DNA from 2 places in the Bacillus marinisedimentorum genome. Region 1 is predicted to be linked to the other one. Evidence: a T-box and tRNA genes for the amino acid it is inferred to sense, from the RefSeq annotation. Region 1 holds a T-box; the other holds one or more tRNA genes.

Region 1 (8,175 bases):
TTTCGACAAAAATTAATATATCACAGGGTAATTCACGATGTCAACAACCCAGGAGCATAAATGCCTGGCAAGTTTCTGCAAACAGACCGCTATGCAGCGTCGAAGAGAGGTCCTGGACTTATTCATACATGAGTTTCTTTTTAAAGAGAAAGGAGGGGGAAGTCCCCCTCCTAATCATTATCCCTTTTGAATCACTTCTTTATTCCCCATATAAGGGCGAAGGACTTCTGGAATGACGACACTTCCGTCTTCCTGCTGATAATTTTCCAGAATGGCGGCAACCGTACGGCCGATCGCAAGTCCGGATCCATTCAGAGTGTGGACATGCTCCGGCTTTGCGTTTGCTTCCGGACGATAGCGGATATTCGCGCGTCTTGCCTGGAAGCTTTCGAAGTTGCTGCAAGAAGAGATTTCACGGTATGTTTCATAGCTAGGAATCCATACCTCGATATCATATTTCTTTGCCGCCGTGAATCCAAGATCAGCTGTGCACATGCTCATGACCCGATATGGAAGCTTCAAAAGCTGCAGCACTTTTTCAGCATGCCCTGTCAGCTCCTCAAGCGCCGCGTAGGAATCTTCCGGTTTCACAAAGCGGACAAGTTCCACTTTATTGAACTGGTGCTGTCGGATTAATCCGCGCGTATCACGGCCCGCTGAACCTGCTTCAGAACGGAAACAGGCGCTGTATGCGACATAGTTTTTCGGTAAATCTCCAGCATCAAGAATCTCATCACGGTGATAGTTCGTGACTGGGACCTCAGCTGTCGGAATAAGAAAATAATCTTCCTCACGGATTTTGAAGGCGTCCTCTTCAAACTTCGGCAGCTGGCCTGTTCCGGTCATGCTTGCCCTATTTACCATGTAAGGCGGCAGCATTTCCTCATAACCGTGTTCATCATGATGCAGATCCATCATGAAATTCAGCAGGGCCCGCTCCAGCCTGGCCCCAAGTCCCTTATAAAAGACAAAGCGGCTTCCCGTCACTTTAGATGCACGTTCAAAGTCGAGGATGTCAAGCTCACCGGCAATATCCCAGTGCGGTTGCGCTTCAAAATCAAACTCGCGGACCTCTCCCCATGTACGGACAGTGACATTTTCATCTTCACTATCCCCAACCGGCACGGATTCGTGAGGGATGTTCGGAACGGTCAGCATGATCATTTCCAATTTCTCTTCAACCTGACGCAGTTCTTCATCCAGTTTTTTGACAGCATCCCCGACTTCCCGCATTTCGGCAATCAGGTCATCCGCATCTTTTTTCTCCCGTTTCATGACAGAAATTTGCTTGGATACCTCATTTCGCTTGCTCTTCAATTCTTCGGTTTCCTGAATCAATTTCCGGCGTTTTTCATCCAGCTCAGGGAATCGGTCGAAATTGGAGAGGTCTTCCCCCCTGTGCTTCAGTTTGTGCTTGATGTCTTCAAAGTTCGCTCTTACAAATTTGATATCGAGCATGATTCCTTCCTCCTTTTCGTTCTTTTACAAAAGGGTATGTCAGATCTACTTGTTGTTATAAAGGGCTCAAAAGATGATCCTTCGGCCGAGTTCCTGCGGGATTCCGCTGATTCCCCTGTCTTATTAACAAACCCAGCCTACAAACAAAAAACTCCCGTCCCTATGGTAAAAGGGACGGGAGTGTATTCCCGCGTTGCCACCCTGATTGAAGGCATATGAATGCCTCCCTCTCTGGCTTTTGATAACGGCTGGAATTGCCGAAAATGCCTACTCATGATTCAGCATTTTTGCTCAGGGACGGATTCACAGTGTATTTTTACCGGTTTGCACCAGCCACCGGCTCTCTGTAAAAAAACTACAGCTGTTACTGATTCCCCTCATCGCTTTCGTTCGCTTATAATTTGTATTTCATAATGTACTACAATCGGCACAAAAATGCAACATTTTCATTAAAACAGCATGTTAAGCAGCCATCCGGCCATTTTATACAGATTGTTTTTCTTTAGCTTCTTCGACCATCTTCACGAAGTATGCGGTGAAGCGATGATCATCGGTCAATTCCGGATGGAAGGAACAGGCCAAATAATGTCCCTGTCTGACCGCTACAATTCTGTCATTATGCTTGGAAAGCACATCAACCTCGCTGCCGACTTCAAGAACATATGGAGCACGGATGAAGACACCGATATAGTCATCGGCAACTCCTTCAATCATAAGTTCTGCTTCAAAGCTTTCACGCTGACGTCCGAATGCGTTCCGTTCGACCTTCATATCCATCAATTCAAGATGGGCGTAATCCTGGCCGGCAATGTCTTTTGCCAGCAAAATAAGGCCTGCACATGTGCCGAAGATCGGCTTGCCGTTCTCGCCAAATTGCTTCAGCGGTTCAAGAAACTGATATTTATCAATCAACCGGCGCATTGTCGTACTTTCCCCGCCGGGAACGATCAGTCCGTCAAGGCCGTCCAATTGTTCGACACGTTTTACGACGATCGCTTCTGCGCCGGATGCTTCAAGGGAACGAACATGCTCACGTACAGCGCCCTGAAGCCCGAGTACACCTATTTTAGCCATCTTGCTGTCTCCTTTATACAAGCTGTTAAATTACCAGCCGCGCTCCTGCATGCGCTGCTCTGGCAGAAGGGAAGAGATTTCGATGCCCTGCATCGCTGTTCCAAGCCCTTTGGAAAGTTCTCCGATCAGTTTATAATCTTCATAATGGGTAGTCGCTTCAACAATCGCACGGGCAAACTTTTCCGGCTTGTCGGATTTGAAAATGCCTGATCCCACAAATACGCCGTCAGCACCAAGCTGCATCATTAATGCTGCATCGGCAGGTGTTGCGATTCCGCCGGCGGCAAAGTTGACGACCGGCAGCTTTCCTTCACGATGGATTTGAAGCATAAGCTCATAAGGAGCACCAAGGTTTTTCGCTTCAGTCATCAATTCATCTTCACTCATATTGGCAACTTTTCGGATTTGCCCCTGAACCATACGCATATGGCGGACCGCTTCAACGATATTGCCTGTTCCCGGCTCACCTTTCGTACGGAGCATGGAAGCACCTTCGGCAATTCGGCGTGTCGCTTCGCCAATGTCGCGGCAGCCGCAGACAAATGGAACAGTGAAATCACGCTTATTGGTATGGTACACTTCATCAGCTGGCGTAAGCACTTCACTTTCATCAATATAATCTACACCCATAGCTTCGAGTACGCGGGCTTCGACAACATGCCCGATACGGGACTTCGCCATAACCGGAATGGATACGGCATTCATGACTTCTTCAATAATTCGCGGATCTGCCATACGGGCTACACCGCCGGCGGCACGAATATCGGCCGGAACACGCTCAAGCGCCATGACTGCCACAGCACCGGCTTCTTCAGCAATTTTCGCCTGTTCTGCATTGACTACGTCCATGATGACGCCGCCTTTTTGCATCTCTGCCATTCCGCGTTTTACGCGGTCAGTACCTGTTGATTGAGACATCTATAATTCCCCCTATATGTAGATGATGTTGAATTTCCACGTCTGATTTTTACAGGAATTATCCTGCCCGACGAATTCACTTGATATTTATTTTAACTCAAATTGTCCAAAAATCCTATTTTTTTATACAAAGTTTGTCTCCTCATCCTATAAGGACCTTGTATTAAAACAAGAAAAGCGCAAGGCGTATGCTTATGTCGGTAGCCGCTAGGGCTCGCAGCTGGACAATAATCTTCCTTGAAAAACCTATACTTTCTTACCCATTGAAAAATCCCCCGCTTAGCGGGGGATTCCATTTAAAACCAGCCTTTTACAGTATCTGCAGCACTTGACCAAATATCACCGAAAAACCCGCCGACTCCCCTCATTGCAAGGGCAAACCAGTTTGCTTTTTCAACGCTTTCTGTCGTGACAAGCGGCACAGACTCATTTGCTGAACCTTTTTTCGTCAAATAACCGTAATCATTTTCACCCGAATACTTCAGCACAACCTTGCCTACTTTTTCTCCTTCTTCAAGCGGAGCTGTCAATTCGCCTTCTTCTGTCAGTTTGTCTTCGTTTAGAGCATACTCAGCACTGTATTTATCGTCTTCACCCTTACGGATAACAGAGGTAAGGGCCTTTTCGGCTTCCACTTTAACATTGTTCTCTTTTCCTTTTACAACTGGCACCTCTGATTTTCCTTTTATCTGATACCCGGCTGGAAACAGCTCTTTTGAATCGAAGCCGCTGAATCCGTAATCCAGAAGTTTTTTGGTCTGGGTGAACCTTTCACTATAGGAAGACGTCTTCATGACTACGGAAATAAGCCTCATACCGTCCCGTTTTGCGGTACTTGTAAATGAGTATCCCGCCAGGCTCGTGGAACCAGTTTTAATACCATCGACACCTTCATAATCAAACTGTGGTTCAATCGATCCGGGAATCATCCAGTTCCAGTTGTCCATTTTTGTCATATCATCTGTTCCATCACGGAACTTTTTAATCGGGATACTCGCAATCTCAATCACATCGGGATAATCCTTGATCAAGTGGTAGGCAAGCTTCGCTGTCCCTCTGGCAGTAATCATGGTTTCCTCATCAGGACGCGTTCCTTCCGGATGATTACCAAGCAAATCGGAGTTATTCAAACCTGTCGTATTGACAAATTTGAAGTCACCAAGATCCATTTCCTTACCTTTTTCATTCATCATCTTCACAAAATTGCTTTCACTGCCGGCCACTAGTTCAGCAAGGGCAATCGTCGCGCCATTCGCTGAATAAATCGCCATCGCTTCATAAAGTTCACGGACACTATATTTCTCTTCAATCCTGAGCGGAACATTCGATAAGTCTGTATTCTGGGAAATTTCATGAGCATACTGGCTTATGCTCGTTTTCTGGTCCCATTCAATTTGATTTTTTTCAATCGCATCACGAACAAGATATTCTGTCATCATTTTTGTCATACTTGCCGGCGGCAGCGGTTTATCCGCATCCTTTTCATAAAGGATTTTTCCGGAAGCAGCATCGACAAGGATAGCTGATTCGGCACTAAGTTCAAGCTCACCTGCTGCCTTGGCTGGTGCAGCACTTCCAAAAACTATACTTAACATGAAAATTGTTATCAAACTCAAAATAAACGATTGCTTTGTTCGCATTTGTATATTCGTTCCCCTTTAGCTTTTAATTCAACAAACGTAATTTTATCACAGAAATCGACAAAAAAATAGAGCATGAGGAAGTTCCTCATGCTCTATTGGAAAAAATGCGAAATTAGACCGAGTAATTCGGCGCTTCTTTTGTGATTTGGACATCATGCGGATGACTTTCCCGCAAACCTGCGTTTGTAATACGGACGAATTTACCGTTTTCGCGCAGGTCTTTTGTTCCACAATATCCCATTCCGGAACGGAGACCGCCAAGCAGCTGGTAAATGGAATCAGCAAGCGGTCCTTTATAAGCGACACGGCCCTCGATTCCTTCCGGTACGAATTTTTGATTATTTTCCTGGAAATAACGGTCTTTACTGCCGCGTTCCATGGAAGCGATCGATCCCATGCCGCGATAGACTTTGAACTGCCTTCCCTGGAAAATTTCCGTCTCGCCCGGGCTTTCCTCAACTCCGGCAAACAGGCTGCCGAGCATGACTGCATTGCCTCCGGCTGCAAGTGCTTTTACAATATCCCCTGAATACTTGATGCCGCCGTCCGCAATAACCGGGACGCCGTGTTTCCGTGCCTCTGTTGCACAATCGTAAACCGCAGTAATCTGAGGAACCCCTACACCCGCAACAACCCTTGTTGTACAGATGGATCCGGGACCGATGCCGACCTTTACGATATTGGCACCCGCTTCAATAAGGGCCCGGGTTCCTTCCGGCGTTGCGACGTTTCCGGCAATAATATCCAGATCAGGATATTTGGCGCGAAGTTCCGCCACTTGATTGAGGACACCGCGTGAATGGCCGTGGGCAGTATCAATAACAAGCGCATCGACTCCAGCTTCAACAAGCTTCTCGGCACGAAGCATCGCATCCGCAGTGACACCCAGTGCAGCTGCTGCTAGTAATCGTCCCTGTTTGTCTTTGGCCGCATTCGGAAATTCGATTACTTTCTCGATATCCTTAATTGTAATCAAGCCTTTTAATACGCCTTCATCATCAACGAGCGGAAGCTTTTCGATTTTATACTGCTGGAGAATTTTTTCCGCTTCCTCAAGCGTCGTGCCGACAGAAGCCGTTACAAGGTTTTCTTTCGTCATCACATCTGCGATTTGGATGGAATAATCCTGGATGAAACGCAGATCACGGTTCGTCAAAATGCCGCAAAGTTTCCGTTCCTCTACATTGTTCACGATCGGCACTCCGGAAATCCGATACTTGCCCATCAAATGTTCCGCATCAAAAACCTGATGTTCGGGAGTAAGGAAAAATGGGTTTGTAATAACCCCGCTTTCCGAGCGTTTTACCCGATCAACTTGCTCAGCCTGTTCTTCAATGGACATGTTTTTGTGAATGACACCAAGACCGCCCTGTCTAGCCATGGCAATGGCCATTTTCGCTTCCGTGACAGTGTCCATTCCCGCACTGATAAACGGGATGTTCAAAACCAATGTTTCACTCAATTCCGTTCGGATACTTACATCCCGAGGCAGTACTTCAGACTCGGCTGGCACAAGCAACACATCATCAAACGTAAGTCCTTCTTTTGAGAACTTCTTCTCCCACATTACCCGATCAGCCCTCTCCTTTAATTATTTCCTGAAAATATTATTAGTAGCTTATCAATTGGTTAAACTACTGTCAAGAAAGGTTAAATAAGTTTAATTATTCAGAATAGGTCAGACATGTTAGGGGGGAGGATTCAATTGTTGGATCGAAAAAATATATGGAAATCATATTCAGTTTTTCAATCCGCAGCAAACTCCCAAATTTTTTTGCAGCGATATTATGAATGGGAGAACCGCAAAGACACGGTATCATTAAGTTACGATAATTGCTATACCTTCATTTATTATCTGCAGCATGGAAGAACCTATTACGAGCAGGCTAAAATTGCGCCGCTCTCCATCCAGCCTGTCCTGCTGTTCTACGGAATGGTGCATTTGATAAAGGCATGCGTCCTGCTTTCCGATCCTTTTTATCCTGCATCTTCAAGTGTTCTCGCTCACGGCGTTTCGACACGAAAGCGCAAAAAGAAAAACTATGTATTTCTCGAAGATGAAGTGAAAATCCAAAAAGAAGGCCTGTTCACTCATTTTTCCGACAAAATGTTTCACATGAAACATTTAGAAGGTGAGAAGTATACCATGGGACAACTATTGAGAAGGCTGCCGGAGTTAAGCGATTTGTTTCTTTTCCAGAAAAATAAACCCCATCAGTATTTAATAGGTTCAGCCTTTGATACAGAGTATTACATACCAGCTGCGATTTTGGATGATTTAAAGATGACTGCCGGTCGGTTCAGTTCCTTTCTACAAAAACAAATGACCAAAAAAACCGACGTCCAATACTCTCCTGAAAACGACTCGATTCGCATTAATTGCCAAACTCCTGTAAAGCGGTATGCCTCCCATCCATTTATGTATAACTTTGATATGCATACCATGCACATCGGAACAGAAAAGCCGTTGTATGAACCGTTTCCCGAACTTCTTATCCACTACCTGATTCTGTATAACCTGAGCATGATCTGCAGGTATGAAACAGAATGGTGGAATGAACTGCTTCATAACTTTGAAACCAGTGATTTCCCGTTCATCCAGCAATTTCTATCGCTGACAGCCAACAAAGTGCCCTTTCTCATTTTTGAGTTTTTACTCGACCAGAAGAATTTTTCACTTGCAGGACAGGAAGAACGGCACTAATAAAAAAGAACGGCTGTTTACTATTAAAATTCAAAAAGCACCTATTCAACGGGGTATAGTTAGGAGTTTTGTTTTGATTTCCTGAATCTTATCCTTTCCTGCTTCCCTCCGGTCGCATTCACAGTGTCTTCTTTGCCGCAGGGCGTTCGGCATGCCTTCCGTTCTAATCCACTCAATTGTAATTACTTTAAAGGAAAAGTATTGAAAACTGGCACTTCTTTTCACGCACCAGTTGATTGGGGCCAAAGGGGCTCGACTCCTCGTAAATGCTCCTCATTTCCTTCGTGCGGTAGCTGATTCGAGAAAGCTTGTTCAATTGTCCTGCGGGAACAGCGGGACAGGGGAGACCCCGCCAGAGCGCCAGTGATGTGAAGGCAC
Region 2 (9,390 bases), on a different contig from region 1:
GCGCAAGGCGCCGGGAAGCGGCGTATTATGCCATGAAAAAACGACCTGTCATCAGGTCGTTTTTTATTTCTCAGGAAAGGCCCGGGAAGCGCTGCTGTCTCAAAGCCTCATATGCAATAATGGCTGCTGTGTTCGAAAGGTTGAGCGAGCGGATATTGCCTGTCATCGGCAGCCGCAGGCACTGGTCCGGATATTTTTCCGGAATTTCATCAGGCAGTCCGGTTGTTTCCCGGCCGAACACGAAAAAGAGTTCCTGATCCGAATTGCTGAAGTCCGCATCCGTAAACACATTCTTGCCGAACTTTGTTATAAAGTAAAAATTGCCGCTGCTGTATGCCTGGAACAGCTCATCCAACGAGTCATGGTAATGGATATCAACATGCTCCCAGTAATCGAGACCGGCCCTTTTCAGCATTTTATCATCAGTTGAAAACCCAAGCGGCCTGACAAGATGCAGTGATATACCGGTTCCTGCACACGTCCTTGCAATGTTTCCTGTATTCGCCGGGATCAGCGGCTGGAAAAGCACAATATGAATTCCCACAGTTGTCACCTCAAACAGAACTTATAAATAGGTTTGTACTTTTCCTATTATAGCATGCGGCACCTTTTTTATAGAAATCGGCCTTTCGCCTGCAAATTGAACCTCCGGATGGTTCAACTATCATCGACAATGTGAAAGAATTTATACTGGATATTCGGAGTCCAGGCGGCTGAATCTTCATAGGACCAATACCGCATGCGGCTGTTATTCGTATGGGCATTTACAAGCGGCATTCCGGCAGCATCCTTCGCTACAACAATCGTATTATGGTCCCATTTGCCGTCACCTTCAAAATCATAGCAGATCACATCACCAGGCTGCAGAAGATCTGCTGATGCCATTTCCTTCCCCCGCAGTCCTGTTTTTGCGCCGCTCAAGTACCAGCGGAGCGAATGAGCAACAGCCCAGGAATAACTCCAATTATTGTTCCGGTACCACCATCCCTTGCTTCGGTTCGGGTACCCGCTCATTGGCGCTCCTCCCGCATACAGGCACTGTGATATAAAGTTGGTGCAATCGACATCGAACTTTTTAAAATTGGGATTATAACTGTTCCACCATCGTTCAGCATATTTCACCGCAGCCAGCCTGTCATAATAAAAAGGAGATCTCTCTTCGTTCCCGCTTTCACTCCAATCGATGGAAGGCGGCTCTTCTGGCTGCTGCTCGATCACCGCCCGGTCCGACTTCAATTTCCCGCTTTTGAATTCGGCTTCGCGATGTTCTATTTCTTCTTCTATATATAGATGTTCTTTTTGTTTAAGCAAATATTCATGGTGCAAAGCATATTGGATAATCTCACTTTCTTCATAACGGAGCAGGCTGTAAATTTCACCGGTCGTCTTTGCCTTCACAATTTCTGCTACCCTGTTTTCCAGCAGCCTTAGCCTGCGTTCAGTTCCTTCCAGCTTTTGTGCAGGAAATACTTTGTTCTCCTCCGTTCCTGCAAATTCATGAACCTGCGTTTTCCAGTTCTTTTTCAACTCATGCAGCCAATCCATCAGGCAGTTCTCCCCTGAATTTATTTTAAGATATACATATGCAGATAAAAACAGGGGCGTGCACCTATGGAAAAAGCAAGAAATAGAGCTTATGGGCAATCCTTAGCAGGCAAAAAAAAAGCGCCGTTTGGCACTTCTAACTGATTTTTTCGAGAGCATCTTCAATTTGGAGGAGCTGCTGCTTCTTTTCCAATCCGCCGTTGTAGCCGACTAGCTCACCGTTGCTCCCGATGATCCGGTGGCATGGAATGATAATTGGCAAAGGGTTTCGGTTCACAGCATTGCCTACAGCCCTGACAGCCCTTGGTGCATTTACAGCCTGTGCAATGTCTTTGTATGACCGGGTTTCACCGTATTCAATCCGTAAGAGCTCGCTCCATACCTTTTTCTGAAAAGGTGTCCCCTGGAAATCCAGCGGAAGCTGAAACTCTTTTCTTATGCCGGCGAAATAGTCGCTGAGCTGGCTTTGCGCATCGAAAAGCATTTCTGCATTCTGCTCCAGCTCAACTGTGTAAAACACTTTTTTGGACCAGGCGGATAAAAGAGGCAGCGCACTCTCACTGTCTCCGAAATGAATTTTACAAATTCCCTTTTCAGTGGAAACAATAGTGACTGCTCCCATCGGGCTTTCCATTTCATCGAAATAGAGGGTTGGCTTTCCTGTCATCCTATCCCTTCTTTTCCATTACTTTTTCAATATCTTACAGAAAAAAGACAATAATTACGAAGCGTAAAACAGAGCTTATTTAAGCATTTCCAGTCCTTTATCGATTTCTTCCATTACTTTTTCATCGTTTTCTCGCTTTTTCGCCTGTATAAGAAACTTTTCGGCATCTTCACTGCCTATTTTTCCTAGGGCCCAGGCAGCAGTGCCTCTAATCACCGGCCTGGGGTCTTCTTTAACGAGGCGCTTTAAATCAGGTACCGCTGATTCATCCCTGTAGTGGGCAAGAGCAATAATGGCATTTCGCTGAATCGGTTTCTTTCCGCGCCACGATCCTGCAATGGGACCGAATTTTTCTTTGAACTCCCGGTTGGAAATGCTGAGAAGCGGTTTAAGCTCCGGTTTCACAACCTCCGGATCCGGTTCCATCTCCGGGTGGAAATGAAAATCCACTTTTTTATTTTCCGGGCAAACGAGTTGGCACGTATCGCATCCATAAACTCGATTTCCAATTTTATCGCGGTACTCATCTGCCAGGAAGCCTTTCGTTTGCGTCAAAAAAGCGATGCATTTGCTTGAGTCAAGCTGCCCCCCCTGGACAATTGCCCCGGTCGGGCAAGCATCAATGCACTTATTGCAGGTGCCGCATCTGTCTTCAATAGGTGTATCCGGTTCAAAAGGGATGGTCGTAATCATTTCACCAAGGTAAACATATGAGCCTAGCTCGGGAGTTATGATGGAGGTGTTTTTCCCGCTCCAGCCAATCCCTGCCCGTTCCGCTGCGGCACGGTCGGAAAGTTCGCCGGTATCAACCATTGATTTCACCTTTGCTTCCGGTACTTTTTCCAAAATGAAGGCTTCGAGCTTTTGCAGGCGGTCCCTCAGGACATCATGATAGTCCAGTCCCCAGGAAGCCCGGGCAAACAAACCGCGCCGTTTTTCCTTTGTGCTCCGCGGAGCGTCCTTCATTTTGGAGGGGTAGGCAAGTGCAATCGAGATGATTGATTTTGCCTGCGGCACCAGCAGCTCCGGATTGGTCCTCTTCTCGATGTCAGGTTCTTCAAAACCGGACTGGTACCCCAATTCCTGCTGGTTTTCAAGCCTCCCCTTCAGCGTTTGAAAGGTGTCAGCACTTGCAAAGCCGATTTTGTCAATGCCGATTGTTTTACTATATGCGATTATCTCTTCTTTGAGCTGGGCGGTATTCATGGATTTCACCTCTTTTTCTTAAAAATGGGCGGACAGCTTACTTTTTGATTCCAAGTGTCCGAAGCCTGTTCAGCGCAGCGGCGATTTCATGCCGGCGCGGCCTGGCCAGATCGCCCGGATGCTGCCCTTTGGATAACGTAAAGGAGCCGGGCCCCTCATTGTCCATCTTTTCTTCAATGAAATCAAGTAAAGCGGGGATTGCTGCTTCTTGCCGGCTTAATCTTTTTTCTCTTTCCAGAAAAAATAAGATTTCCGCTATCATCCTTGTCTGGCTTTGATCAACAAGCTGTTCTACATATTGAAGCTGAATGTCGCTCCTTCCATACTGGATCGACGATAAACCCCTTGCTGTCACTTTCGATTTCTTGCCTTTTCTGCTGTCAAGGCTTTGCGGCAGCGGAATGCGCTCACTGATAGCAGTAAAGCTCCCGCCTGCTTCGCTCTCTCGCTTAAATTCGATTTTCCTGGCAATGTCCCGGGCCTCGGCTGTCACGTCTGCAGGTATATACTCTTCCATCCGGATAACTTTATCGGCAACATCGAAATAATCCCCCGAACCGCCCATGACAAGGATAGTCGAGATGTTCCGCTCTTCATACAGGTGCTTGACCCGATCGATAAAAGGCGTGATAGGTTCCTTCTCTTTTGCAACGAGCGCCTGCATTCTTGCGTCCCTGATCATAAAGTTGGTGGCACTTGTATCTTCATCAATCAATAGGACCGATGCCCTGGATTCCATACCTTCCATTATATTAGCGGCCTGAGAAGTGCTTCCGCTCGCATTTTCGGTCGTAAACGAATGGGTGTTTTTCTCGTAAGGAAGGTTATTAATGAACGGTGAAATATTAACTCCCGTTATCTTCCGCCCGTCTTCAGCCCTCACTTTCACAGCATCGGGATGGCTGAGGACAAACTCTCTTCCATCACCTTCAATATGATCATAAACGCCAAGCTCGATCGCCTTCAAGAGGGTACTTTTTCCATGGTATCCTCCGCCGGCGATGACGGTGATTCCCTCTTTCACCGCCATCCCCGTGACAGGATCTTCCTTATGAGGGACCTGTATCTCCACTGACATGCTTGCAGGACTCACAAACGGAACAACTTTCCCTTCCCTCAGCGGCCGGCTGCTCACTCCGCTCTCGCGCGGAAGTACGGCACCATCGGCAATAAATGAAATGATTCCGTTTTCCTTCATATAACCCCGGATTGCCCCCTGCTGGTCAGCGAGCCGATGTGCACGGGAGAGTTCACTTGTATCAATATTAAAGATGCTTCCCTGTAAAATCGCAGGGATTTCTTCAAAAAACAATTGCTCTGCCTGTTTGCCGAGCACCCGCCGACCGCGGGCGGGAAGCCCGATGGAAAGGCAAAGCCCAATCTCTTTATCATTTATGGACACAGCAGTCCGCTCTAACACTTCCTGGCCCGGTGCATCAATCATAATCAATCCGCTCTTCCCTGTCCCGCCTGCACCCTTGCCGCCTTTCTTCCTGATTTCCCTGGCAGCAAGCCGCGCAATAAAATCTTCTGTTCGGATCTTCCGGTGTTTTGTGTCATCCCAGCTTGCCTCATAACCCGCATTCTTACGCGGGACCAGTACACGGATTTTTGAAGGGGAGGCAAACGGATCACCCTGGACATAATCTACAGCAAGCCTCCAGCTGCCGAAGGTATAAGTCCCCTGAATGTCTTTATATGCCTTATAACCCTTACCATCAATCTTCCGCAGCAAATGCCGCAGTTTTTCCATCATCCATCACCTCTGTCAATCTATTTCAAGTGCAGTGCTTCCATATGCTACACTGATTAAAAGAGCCTATAGGAGGAACGCACAATGCCCAATGTTTCAATCTCGCCTAAAGTGAAAGAACATATTCCCGATTTCAAAATAGGCTGCATTACCTATCATGATATCGTGATTGATGATGCACCTCAAATGATAAAAGGAAGGCTGCAGCTGTATCAGGAATCCCTGCAGCTCGACCTGGATGTCAAACAAATAAACGACTTTCCCGGCATTCATGAATGGCGGCAAGTGTTCAAGCAGGCAGGAACGGACCCGTCCCGATACAGGCACTCTGCCGAAGCGCTCTACCGCCGCCTGAAAAAAAAGGATACCATTCCGCTCATCCATTCTGCAGCCGATATCAACAACTTCTTTTCCCTGCAATATGAAATCCCGGTCGGCATCTATGACATGGATAAGCTTGCCGGCGATGTGACGATTGATATCGGAACCGGTGAGGATCAATACAAAGCCTTGAACGGACGTGATATGAACATGCAGGACAAACTCCTCTCAAGGGATGACACCGGCTCTTTCGGAAGCCCGATCACCGATTCTGCTAGAACAGCCGTCACAAAAGAAACAGCAAACGCCCTTCAGCTGTTTTATCTGAGGCCGTCCATGAATCGTGACGAAGCAGCACAACTGCTCGAAGCCGCCGGCAAAATGTTCACTCAGGTCCACGGAGGCACAAGAGAAACAAGAGTGATTGAATAAACTGGCTCTCCGCCTGCTTGCACTATTGGCAAGCAGGTCATTTTATTCCTCTATAATGTAATGCTCCTACGCACATTAAAAAACGCAATGCTTCATTAAAAACGAAACACTGCGTTAGTCACAAGGTTTAAGTATAAAAATTTAGAATGGAGCGGGTGATGGGAATCGAACCCACGACATCAGCTTGGAAGGCTGAGGTTTTACCACTAAACTACACCCGCATAATTAATCAGATATATAAAGTTGTTTGTGTTGCCGACAGTCATGCCTCTTCCTCTGCCAGCTTACTCAGAGATGATTAATGCGTCGAGGCAACTCGTAGCTTATTCAAAGAAGTAACCCTCGTGGCTGAGGTTTTACCACTAAACTACACCCGCAAAGTGTTTTTCCATCGGAATGATTATTATTATATTGAAATTCAAATCATATTTCAAGGGGCAAATCTGAAAAATGTCGAAAATAGGCGTTGCAGCAGCATCGAATCAGATATTCATCCTTGGGCCAGGATCGCAGTAATCAAAAACTGATGGGTCAACCTATCAGTCGAGTGTCTTTGTCACACCCCAGATCCTGTCAAACCCGCCGTAATTATTCAAAGCGATATCCAGGTCATGAAAATAACGGTGAAGCTCCAGAATGTGACTCTTTTGCTCTTCGTCCATGACAGCCTCCGAAATCCGCTGAATATCCTTCAAATCGGTCTTTAAGTTTTTACTACCTACAGAAGAAACGAACTCTTTTGTCTTCACCGTTACATTTCTAGCCATTTCCCTTTGCTCATTCCAATTGACACTGTTAATCCCACCGTATCCTAGTGTTTCATTGTAAAAATCGTGTGTTTTTGCAACGAACCTTCCGACATCCTGATTCTGTTTGCCAATGGTGGCCTGAATTTCTTCGACTTTTTCTTTTGATACCGTGTTATTGTTTCCTGTTCCCTCATCGATCTCTTCCCCGCTGCCAGTTGCCATCATTGTATAAATTGAGAAAGATGAGACTGCAAGTATTGTCATGCTTATGATTATCGTCCAGAATAGGCTTTTCTTTTTCATTTTTCAGCCTTCTTTCTTTAGGCAAGTTATGGTCTGGCCTATCTAACCAGTCTCTATTAAAATAGTAACAGACTTTCATCCAAATACCAATAATATACATTTGGTCACTGAATGTATATACTCCAATTTCTTGATTAAGTAAAACCCTGATACTGATTGACAGTCTAGGCTATAAAAAAACCCCCGCATCAAAACGGGGAAAAGAAGAACCGCAGAAAATAAGCGGTCTCGATTGTGGATATTAATACCGGCGGCCGGGGTCGAACCGGCACTCCAGAAGGAACACGATTTTGAGTCGTGCGCGTCTGCCAATTCCGCCACGCCGGCAAAGTATAATGGCGGAGAAGGTGAGATTCGAACTCACGCGACGGTTGCCCGCCCTAACGCATTTCGAGTGCGCCCCCTTATAGCCACTTGGGTACTTCTCCAAGGTTTATTATTTAAAAACTTGCAGCCATCACACAATGGATGCTGATAACTTTTGAATCCTCAGTCTGCCCTCTCCGTGCAATAGATCAGGAAGGATACAATACAAGTCATCGTATGAAAAAAGACCCTTTCACTTTAATGAAAGAATCCTTTTTCACAACAACTGAATTGTTGGGCAATACCGGTGGCCGGGGTCGAACCGGCACTCCAGAAGGAACACGATTTTGAGTCGTGCGCGTCTGCCAATTCCGCCACACCGGCATAATAAAAATTGGAGGCGGTAACCGGATTTGAACCGGTGATAAAGGTTTTGCAGACCTCTGCCTTACCACTTGGCTATACCGCCTTAATGGAGCGGAAGACGGGATTCGAACCCGCGACCCCCACCTTGGCAAGGTGGTGTTCTACCACTGAACTACTTCCGCAATAATGGCTGGGCTAGCTGGATTCGAACCAGCGCATGACGGAGTCAAAGTCCGTTGCCTTACCGCTTGGCTATAGCCCAATAAGAGTTTACTGCATCCTTTATGGGGCGACTAATGGGAATCGAACCCATGATGTCGGAGCCACAATCCGATGCGTTAACCACTTCGCCATAGCCGCCATGTTAATTGGCAGGGGCAGTAGGAATCGAACCCACACTGGAGGTTTTGGAGACCTCTGTTCTACCGTTAAACTATGCCCCTATATGATCTTTTGTGAATAAAAAATGGTGGAGGAGGGCGGATTCGAACCACCGAACCCTGAGGGAACAGATTTACAGTCTGCCGCGTTTAGCCACTTCGCTACTCCTCCATATGAAAATGGTGCCGGCCAGAGGACTTGAACCCCCAACCTACTGATTACAAGTCAGTTGCTCTACCAATTGAGCTAGACCGGCACACAAATGGTGGCTCGAGACGGAATCGAACCGCCGACACGAGGATTTTCAGTCCTCTGCTCTACCGACTGAGCTATCGAGCCATACTGTAGTGTACATGAACTTACTTAATCATTCGGCCTTACATAGTTACCTGTCTCTTCCTCTGCCAGTTTAATCAAGGAAGATCATGCGTCGAGACAACTCGATGTGGACTCAGAGAAGCGGATGCTCGTGACTGAGCTATCGAGCCATACTGTAATGCACTTAACCATTCGGCCATTTCACTTCAAAAATGGCGGTCCGGACGGGACTCGAACCCGCGACCTCCTGCGTGACAGGCAGGCATTCTAACCAACTGAACTACCGGACCATATTTGGTTGCGGGAGCAGGATTTGAACCTGCGACCTTCGGGTTATGAGCCCGACGAGCTACCGAACTGCTCCATCCCGCGATGATATGAATAAAGTGTTACTTTGTATCCTGGAGTTACGCAGTTAAAAACTAACTGTCTCTTCCTCTGCAAGCCTATTCCGGGATGATTGATGCGTCGAGACAACTCGAAGCGGATTCATAGATGTATCGCTCGTTGCTCCATCCCGCGATAATATAGAAACTTTCAGATTTGGAAAGCATATGGTGGAGGATGACAGGATCGAACTGCCGACCCCCTGCTTGTAAGGCAGGTGCTCTCCCAGCTGAGCTAATCCTCCGATATAGTGAAGCGATATGCCAGGAATGCCTGGCATTCACTTCTGTCAGTGACCCCTAGGGGATTCGAACCCCTGTTACCGCCGTGAAAGGGCGGTGTCTTAACCACTTGACCAAGGGGCCAATTTAATATGGCGGAGAGCGAGGGATTCGAACCCTCGAGACGGCGGTAGCCGTCTACACGATTTCCAATCGTGCTCCTTCGGCCACTCGGACAGCTCTCCATTGGCTCCACAGGCAGGATTCGAACCTGCGACAGCTCGGTTAACAGCCGAGGGCTCTACCACTGAGCTACTGTGGAATGGTTATCTATCTTCCTTAACTGATTTAGCAGCGTCACTACTGCTTCTTCCTCTGCATGCTAAGTCAGAGAAGCATATGCGTCGAAGCAACTCGCAGCCGATTCAGGGATGC

What was found. A T-box is a leader RNA that pairs with one kind of tRNA and senses whether it is charged. The one in region 1 lies ahead of serS (serine--tRNA ligase), so its partner is inferred to be a tRNA-Ser.
Region 2: it encodes a tRNA-Ser, which carries the amino acid that the T-box ahead of serS (serine--tRNA ligase) is inferred to sense. The anticodon was not compared.

What each region holds. Positions count from the first base shown of each region.
Region 1 is NZ_LWBL02000071.1:1,035-9,209, reverse strand. It holds gene serS (serine--tRNA ligase) at 178-1,458, opposite strand; T-box leader at 1,626-1,848, opposite strand; gene pdxT (pyridoxal 5'-phosphate synthase glutaminase subunit PdxT) at 1,942-2,532, opposite strand; gene pdxS (pyridoxal 5'-phosphate synthase lyase subunit PdxS) at 2,563-3,450, opposite strand; gene A4U59_RS19630 (serine hydrolase) at 3,747-5,090, opposite strand; gene guaB (IMP dehydrogenase) at 5,206-6,660, opposite strand; gene A4U59_RS19620 (YaaC family protein) at 6,802-7,797, shown strand.
Region 2 is NZ_LWBL02000081.1:926-10,315, forward strand. It holds gene trmL (tRNA (uridine(34)/cytosine(34)/5-carboxymethylaminomethyluridine(34)-2'-O)-methyltransferase TrmL) at 71-553, opposite strand; gene A4U59_RS20400 (amidase domain-containing protein) at 658-1,545, opposite strand; gene A4U59_RS20405 (methylated-DNA--[protein]-cysteine S-methyltransferase) at 1,682-2,212, opposite strand; gene queG (tRNA epoxyqueuosine(34) reductase QueG) at 2,288-3,418, opposite strand; gene A4U59_RS20415 (ABC-ATPase domain-containing protein) at 3,456-5,171, opposite strand; gene A4U59_RS20420 (B3/B4 domain-containing protein) at 5,256-5,924, shown strand; tRNA gene A4U59_RS20425 (tRNA-Gly) at 6,072-6,145, opposite strand; gene A4U59_RS20435 (hypothetical protein) at 6,464-6,976, opposite strand; tRNA gene A4U59_RS20440 (tRNA-Leu) at 7,222-7,303, opposite strand; tRNA gene A4U59_RS20445 (tRNA-Ser) at 7,313-7,404, opposite strand; tRNA gene A4U59_RS20450 (tRNA-Leu) at 7,585-7,666, opposite strand; tRNA gene A4U59_RS20455 (tRNA-Cys) at 7,678-7,751, opposite strand; tRNA gene A4U59_RS20460 (tRNA-Gly) at 7,756-7,830, opposite strand; tRNA gene A4U59_RS20465 (tRNA-Gln) at 7,836-7,910, opposite strand; tRNA gene A4U59_RS20470 (tRNA-His) at 7,934-8,008, opposite strand; tRNA gene A4U59_RS20475 (tRNA-Trp) at 8,018-8,091, opposite strand; tRNA gene A4U59_RS20480 (tRNA-Tyr) at 8,116-8,200, opposite strand; tRNA gene A4U59_RS20485 (tRNA-Thr) at 8,210-8,285, opposite strand; tRNA gene A4U59_RS20490 (tRNA-Phe) at 8,293-8,368, opposite strand; tRNA gene A4U59_RS20495 (tRNA-Asp) at 8,561-8,637, opposite strand; tRNA gene A4U59_RS20500 (tRNA-Met) at 8,643-8,719, opposite strand; tRNA gene A4U59_RS20505 (tRNA-Val) at 8,903-8,978, opposite strand; tRNA gene A4U59_RS20510 (tRNA-Glu) at 9,028-9,099, opposite strand; tRNA gene A4U59_RS20515 (tRNA-Ser) at 9,109-9,200, opposite strand; tRNA gene A4U59_RS20520 (tRNA-Asn) at 9,203-9,277, opposite strand.